Regions from separate parts of the Microbacterium sp. SORGH_AS_0888 genome, predicted to be linked through region 1. Evidence: riboswitches for the same ligand, from Rfam matches in the RefSeq annotation. Region 1 holds a riboswitch; the other holds the start of a gene.
The links. Region 1 has a riboswitch for glycine ahead of gcvT (glycine cleavage system aminomethyltransferase GcvT). Riboswitches for the same ligand answer to the same signal wherever they lie in the genome.

Region 2: it holds a riboswitch for glycine, as region 1 does, so the genes downstream of both, glyA (serine hydroxymethyltransferase) here and gcvT (glycine cleavage system aminomethyltransferase GcvT) in region 1, are expected to answer to the same signal.

What each region holds. Positions count from the first base shown of each region.
Region 1 covers NZ_JAUTAZ010000001.1:305,385-309,060, forward strand. The annotation lists gene QE381_RS01455 (MarP family serine protease) at 1-746, shown strand, start outside; glycine riboswitch at 837-933, shown strand; gene gcvT (glycine cleavage system aminomethyltransferase GcvT) at 1,077-2,174, shown strand; gene gcvH (glycine cleavage system protein GcvH) at 2,171-2,557, shown strand; gene gcvP (aminomethyl-transferring glycine dehydrogenase) at 2,554-3,676, shown strand, end outside.
Region 2 covers NZ_JAUTAZ010000001.1:3,109,817-3,113,492, forward strand. The annotation lists gene betA (choline dehydrogenase) at 1-889, opposite strand, end outside; glycine riboswitch at 1,224-1,321, shown strand; gene glyA (serine hydroxymethyltransferase) at 1,463-2,773, shown strand; gene QE381_RS15125 (L-serine ammonia-lyase) at 2,773-3,676, shown strand, end outside.

The DNA.
Region 1 (3,676 bases):
TCACCCCCACGCCGGTCACCGCCGCGATCGCCCAGGTGCGTCAGGCCGTGCTCACGGACGGCCTGCCCAGGCTCGGGCAGCTCATCGAGCTCGGGCCCGCGCCCGAGACGGCGCCACCGGTCGATCTCCAGGACCCTGCGCTCGACGCCGCCGCTCAGTCGGTCGCCCGCGTCTCGGGCGCCGCCCCGTCGTGCGGGCAGAACCTCACCGGGAGCGGCTTCGTCGTGGCGCCCGACCGCGTCGTGACGAACGCGCATGTCGTGGCGGGCGTCGACGACCCGGTCGTGGAGCTGCCCGGACGCGCTGCGGCGGACGGCAAGGTCGTCTACTTCGATCCGGTCGACGACCTCGCCGTCATCGCCGTCGACGTGCACGGCGCGCCCCCGCTCGCGCTGTCGGATGTGCTGTCCCGCGGTGCGGCCGCCGTGTTCGACGGGTACCCCTACGGCGGGCCGTTCACGAGCCGCGAGGCGGTCGTGCGCTCGGTCGGCGTCGCTCAGGTGCCGGACATCTACGACAGCGGCACCGCGCCCCGCGAGATCTACGCGCTCCAGGCCACCGTCGAGCCGGGCAACTCCGGCGGGCCGCTGCTCACGGCGGCCGGCGAGGTCGCCGGTGTCGTCTTCGCCCGCGCCGACGACGGCTCGCAGGTCGGTTACGCCATGACGGTGAACGAGCTCCAGCCCGTCGCCGCGCAGGCCGCCGGCCTTGCGTCGCCCGTCGCGACGGGGGCCTGCGCGCGCTGACGCGGGCGGGACGCCACGCCGACCTCGGAGCCGAAGGGCGTGTCGCGACATCCGACCGCTATGCTGGCGCCACAAGTCCACACCGGCCCTGTGACCGTTGCGGGAGAGCCTCGGCAGACGTCGCGCCGAGCACCGAAGGAGCAAGCCTCCCCGCCAATCTCTCAGGTACGCGTACCGCCGCGGTCGGGCCACTCTGGAAAGCGATCCTGCGGGATCCGCCGACGGTGAAAGCCGCCGATCGTCACCCACGACCGGCAGCGAAGCTCTCAGGCCCATGACAGAGGGGGAGTTCAGCGGGCGCTCACGCGCCCACCCGATCCGGGAGAACTCATGTCAGAACCCCGCTCCACCCACCCGCCGGGACGCACCGTGCTGTTCGCGCGGCACGAAGCGCTCGGCGCCGTCTTCACCGATTTCGGCGGCTGGCAGCTGCCGTTGCGCTACGGATCCGAGCTCGCGGAGCATCGGGCCGTGCGCGAGGCCGCCGGCCTGTTCGACGTCTCGCACATGGCGGAGTTCCGCGTCACGGGGGCGGGAGCCGTCGGCCTCCTCGACCGCGTGCTCGGCGGCCGCGCCGGGGGCATGGGCGAGCACCTCGCGCGCTACGCCCTGGTGCTCGCCGACGACGGAGGCATCGTCGACGACGTCATCCTGTACCGGACCGGCGCCGACGACTACCTCGTGATCGCGAACGCCGGCAACCGCGACGCCGTGGGACGAGCGCTCGCCTCGGTCCCGTCCGCACCGGACGCCGACGTCGAAGACGTCTCCGATCGGATGGCGCTCGTGGCTCTGCAGGGGCCGCGGGCGGCCCAGATCCTCTCCCTCGTGACGGGGCTGGCCGTCGAGGGGGCCCTCGGCGAGCTCCGGTCGTTCCGCAGCGCGCGAGCGACCTTCCTCGACGCGCGCGTGCTCATCGCCCGCACGGGCTACACGGGCGAGGACGGCTTCGAACTGCTCGTTCCCGTCACACGTGCCGAAGACCTCTGGGACGGCATCCTCGCCGCGGGCACCCCGCTCGGACTCGTCCCCGCGGGACTCGCTGCACGCGACACACTGCGCCTCGAGGCCGGGATGCCCCTCTACGGCCACGAGCTCACCCGCGCCGTACGTGCGTCACAGGCGGGCCTGGCGCACGTGGTCGGCGGCGACGCGGCCGCGGCGGACCCGCACGCCCCGGTGCTCGTGGGCCTCGTCTCCGACGGTCGGCGCGCCGGCCGTGCCGGCTATGCCGTGCGCGATCTCGACGGCGCCGTCGTCGGCGAGGTCACGAGCGGCGCGCTCAGCCCCACGCTCGGCCATCCGATCGCGATGGCCTACCTCGAGCCGGCGTCCGCCGCACCCGGCACGAGGGTCGGAATCGACATCCGCGGCGTCCACCTGCCCGCCACCGTCACCGCACTGCCCTTTTACCGGAGGAAGAAATGACCGTCGACCTGGACACCCTGCGCTACACGCCCGAGCACGAGTGGGTCGCCGTCGACGGCGCCGTCGTGACCTTCGGGATCACCGACTACGCCGCGACGCAGCTCGGCGACGTCGTCTACGTCGAGCTCCCCGCCGTCGCGGGGCGCGTCACCGCCGGACAGGTGTGCGGTGAGATCGAGTCCACGAAGTCCGTGGGGGAGCTGTACGCCCCCGTCAGCGGGCGCGTGCTGGAGGTCAACGGCGAGGTCGACTCCGACCCGTCGCTCGTCAACGCCGACCCCTTCGGCGCGGGCTGGCTCGTCCGCGTCGAGATCGACGGCGAGCTGCCGGCCGGTCTTCTCGACCGGGCGGCCTACACGACCCTCACCGGCGCGGCGTCATGACGGGCGCGTTCGCCGCCCGTCACATCGGCACGGATGCGGACGCCCAGCGCCGTATGCTCGCCACCCTGGGCTACGCCGACCTCGACGCCCTCCTGGACGCCGCCGTGCCGGCATCCCTGCGTCGTCCGTCGCGGGAGACGAGCGAGCTCCTGCCGCCCGCGAGCGAGCGCGAGGCTCTCGACGAGCTGCGCGTGCTCGCCTCCCAGAACCGGCCCGCACGCGCCATGATCGGCCTCGGCTACTACGACACCGTGACACCCGCGGTGATCCAGCGGAACGTGTTCGAGAACCCCTCGTGGTACACCGCCTACACGCCCTACCAGCCGGAGATCTCGCAGGGCCGGCTCGAGGCTCTCGTCACGTTCCAGACCATGGTCGCCGATCTGACGGGCCTGCCCACCGCCAACGCCTCGCTGCTCGACGAGGGCACGGCCGCGGTGGAGGGGATGCTGCTGGCTCGCCGCGCCGCCCGCACGGACTCGGACGTGTTCCTCGTCGACGCGGACGCGCTGCCGCAGACCCGAGCGCTGCTGCACCACCGCGGGCGCGCGATCGGCATCGAGGTGCGCGAGGCGGCCTTCGACGATCCCGCGGAGCTCCCGGCCGCATTCGGTGCTTTCCTGCAGTATCCGGGCGCGTCCGGGCGGATCGCCGATCCGGCGCCGGCGATCGGCGCGGTCCAGGCGGCGGGCGGGCTCGTCGTCGTCGCCGCGGACCTCCTCGCCCTCACGCTCCTGCGCTCACCCGGCTCGCTCGGTGCCGACGTGGCGGTCGGGACGACGCAGCGCTTCGGCGTGCCGATGGGCTTCGGCGGGCCGCACGCCGGGTACATCGCGGTGCGCTCAGGGCTGGAGCGGCAGCTCCCCGGCCGGCTCGTCGGCGTCTCGCGCGACGCCGACGGCGAGAACGCCTACCGACTCGCGCTCCAGACGCGCGAGCAGCACATCCGGCGCGAGAAGGCGACCTCCAACATCTGCACGGCGCAGGTGCTGCTCGCCGTGATGGCGGCCATGTATGCCGTCTACCACGGGCCTGACGGGCTGCGGCGCATCGCGACCGACGTCGCACGCAAGGCCCAGGCGCTCGCGGCCGCGCTTCGCTCCTTCGGGCTCGCGGTCC
Region 2 (3,676 bases), 2.8 Mb from region 1:
CGACGACGGGGATCCCGAGCGAGGTGAGCAGCTCGGACGGACCGACCCCCGACAGCTGGAGCAGTTGGGGGGTGTTGATGGATCCCCCGGCGAGGACGACCTCATTCGCTCGCACCGTGTGCGTGCGCCCGTTCCGTCGGTACTCGACGCCGACGGCGCGCGTGCCCTCGAAGAGGATCCGCGTGGCCAGCGCCCGGGTCTTCACGGTCAGGTTGGGGCGCGAGCGCCAGACCGGACGGAGGTAGGCGCGGGATGCCGAGAGGCGCCGGCCGTGGCGCACGTTGCGGTCGAAGGGGCCGAAGCCCTCCTGCCGGAACCCGTTGACGTCCTCCGTGCGGGGGTAGCCGGCCTGCTCGGCCGCGGCGAAGAACGCCTGGAAGAGGGGGTTGGTGGCGGGGCCCTTCTCGAGCTCGAGCGGTCCGTGGTGACCACGGTAGGGGTCGCCGATCGACGCGGCGAGCGCGTTCTCCATCCGTTTGAAGTAGGGCAGGCAGTGCGCCCAGTCCCAGTCCTGCATCCCCGGCAGCTCGCCCCAGCGCTCGTAGTCGAGCGGGTTGCCGCGCTGGAAGATCATGCCGTTGATCGAGGACGAGCCGCCGAGCACCTTGCCCCGGGCATGGGCGATGCGGCGGCCGTGCATGTGGGGCTCGGGCTCGGACTCGTACTTCCAGTCGTAGAGGGCGTGGCCGCTGGGGAAGGTGAGCGCGGCCGGCATCTGGATGAACAGATCCCACGGCCAGTCGCTGCGTCCCGCCTCGAGGACGAGCACGCGCGCGGCGGGATCGTCCGAGAGCCGCCGCGCCACGACGCTGCCCGCGCTGCCGCCGCCGACGACCACGTAGTCGTAGCTCTTCGGTGCGGGGCGGCGGGTGCGTGCGGAACGGCTCATGGCATCCTCGGGGTTCGGGTGTTGCGCTGAAGGAAACGTCTGTGCGATCTGCGCAACACACTAAGGGCGCCATCCGTCGCGAACCAGGTTTCGCGAGCGAGCGTGACGCAGTTTTTACACGGCTGTTACGCGGCGCCCGGAACGGCTGTGCGCGGCCGGACTGTTGCGTATCATGAATCGCGTTGCGGATTGTGATGCGTCAGGTCACCTCTGTCAAGACCGCGACAACGTCCGGAACCGGGATTTCACCGGGGGGAAACACCCGGCATCCCGCGTTTGACGAGCGGGGTCCGGACCCCTTAGCGTGCCCCACACGACAACTCCACACGCCGATCGAACCCCCGCGGGAGAGCCCGTGTCCCACGCGGACGCGGCGCCGAAGGAGCAAGCCCTCCCCGCACAATCTCTCAGGCCCAAGACCGTGGGGGCGAGGCGACTCTGGAAAGCAGGCACGCCTGCGCCCACGGTGCAAGCCGCCATCCGCGGTGAAGCTCTCAGGCCCGATGACAGAGCGGGGAGGTGACCCATCCGACCGCCGCGCGCCCGCGCGGTACCGACAGGGAGCCTCCCACCATGCCCACTGAGACCGTCCGTCCTGCGGCGTCGCGCGCCGCTGCCCTCCTCACCGCTCCGCTCGCAGACATCGATCCGGAGATCGCCGCCGCCCTCGACGCGGAGCGCGAACGTCAGCGCACGACCCTGGAGATGATCGCGTCCGAGAACTTCGCCCCGCTCGCGGTGATGGAGGCCCAGGGCTCGGTCGCCACGAACAAGTACGCGGAGGGATACCCCGGCCGCCGGTACTACGGCGGCTGCGAGCACATCGACGTGATCGAGCGTCTCGCGATCGAGCGCGTGTGCCGGGTGTTCGGCGCCGCCTACGCCAACGTGCAGCCGCATTCGGGCGCACAGGCGAACGCGGCCGTGCTGTTCGGCCTGCTCGAGCACGGCGACACGATCCTCGGTCTCGATCTCGCCCACGGCGGGCACCTCACGCACGGGATGCGGCTGAGCTACAGCGGGAAGGCCTTCGACGCCGTCGCGTATCACGTGGGCGCCGACGGCTACATCGACATGGCCGAGGTCGCCGCGCTCGCGCGCGACAGGCGGCCGAGGCTCATCATCGCCGGGTGGTCGGCGTACCCTCGCCACCTCGACTTCGCGCGTTTCCGTGAGATCGCCGACGAGGTCGGCGTCTACCTGTGGGTCGACATGGCGCACTTCGCCGGCCTCGTCGCCGCGGGCGTGCACCCGAGCCCGCTGCCGTACGCGCATGTGACGACCTCGACGACGCACAAGACCCTCGGCGGGCCGCGTGGCGGCGTCATCCTGACGGACGATCCCGACATCGCCAAGCGCATCGACCGCGCGGTGTTCCCCGGCCTGCAGGGCGGGCCGCTCGAGCACGTCATCGCGGCCAAGGCGGTCTCGTTCGGGATCGCGGCGGGGGAGGAGTTCGCCGCCCGTCAGCGCCGCACGCTTCGCGGCGCGCAGATCATCGCGAGCCGTCTCACTCAGCCGGACGTCGCCGCAGAGGGCGTGCGCGTGCTCACCGGCGGCACGGACGTGCACCTGCTGATCGTCGATCTGGTGGCCTCTGCGCTCGATGGGAGGCAGGCCGAGGACCGGCTGCACGAGGTCGGGATCACGGTGAACCGGAACGCCGTGCCGAACGACCCCCGCCCGCCGATGGTGACGTCGGGGCTGCGGATCGGCACACCCGCGCTCGCGACGCGCGGCTTCGACGATGCGGCCTTCACGGACGTCGCGGAGATCATCGCCGAGGCGCTGCGCGCAGACCTCGCACCGGAGCGCATCGCCGAGCTGCGAGCGAGGGTCTCGGCGTTGGCCGCCGCGTATCCGCTCTACGAGGACGTGCGCTGATGGTCGTCAGCGCGTTCGAGCTGTTCTCGGTGGGTGTCGGGCCGTCGAGCTCCCACACCGTGGGCCCGATGCGTGCCGCGAGGACCTTCGTCTGCCAGCTGGGCGACGCGGGGCTGGACGCTCACGTCGCCCGGCTCCGGGTGGAGCTGCTCGGCTCGCTCGGGGCCACCGGTCGCGGCCACGCATCGGATCGCGCCGTGCTCATGGGTCTCGCGGGGGAGCGGCCCGAGAGCTGCGATCTCGAGCTCATGCGCGACATCGACGAGCGGATCCGTCGCGAGGGTGTGCTGCGGCTCCTGGGCCGATCCCCGGTCCCCTTCGACGTCGATGCCGACGTCGTGCTCGACGGGCGGCGCTCCCTGCCCTTCCATCCCAACGCCCTGGTCCTGACGGCGTGGGACGCCCGGGGCGCGGTGCTGTCCGAGCGCACCTTCTACTCGGTCGGCGGCGGGTTCGTCGTCGCCGACGGCGACGCCGGCGCACCCGGCGCACCGGCCGGTGACGTCGGCGCGACCCATCCCTTCCGCACCGCCGACGATCTGCTCGCCCGCTGCGAGGAGTCGGGACTGTCGATCGCCGAGATCGCGCTCGAGAACGAGCGGGCACGTCGTGAGGCCCCTGACGTGCGGCGCGGGCTCCTGGAGATCTGGGACGTGATGAGCGGATGCATCGATCGCGGCATCCGCACCGAGGGGGTTCTTCCGGGCCGCCTGCGCGTGCCCCGTCGCGCGCCCGACCTGGCGCGTCAGCTGCGGGCGGAGGTGGACTCTCCCGATCCGCTGCGCGGCACCGACTGGCTGACCCTGTTCGCGATGGCCGTGAACGAGGAGAACGCCGCCGGCGGACGCGTCGTCACAGCGCCCACGAACGGGGCGGCGGGCGTCATCCCCGCCGTGCTGGCCT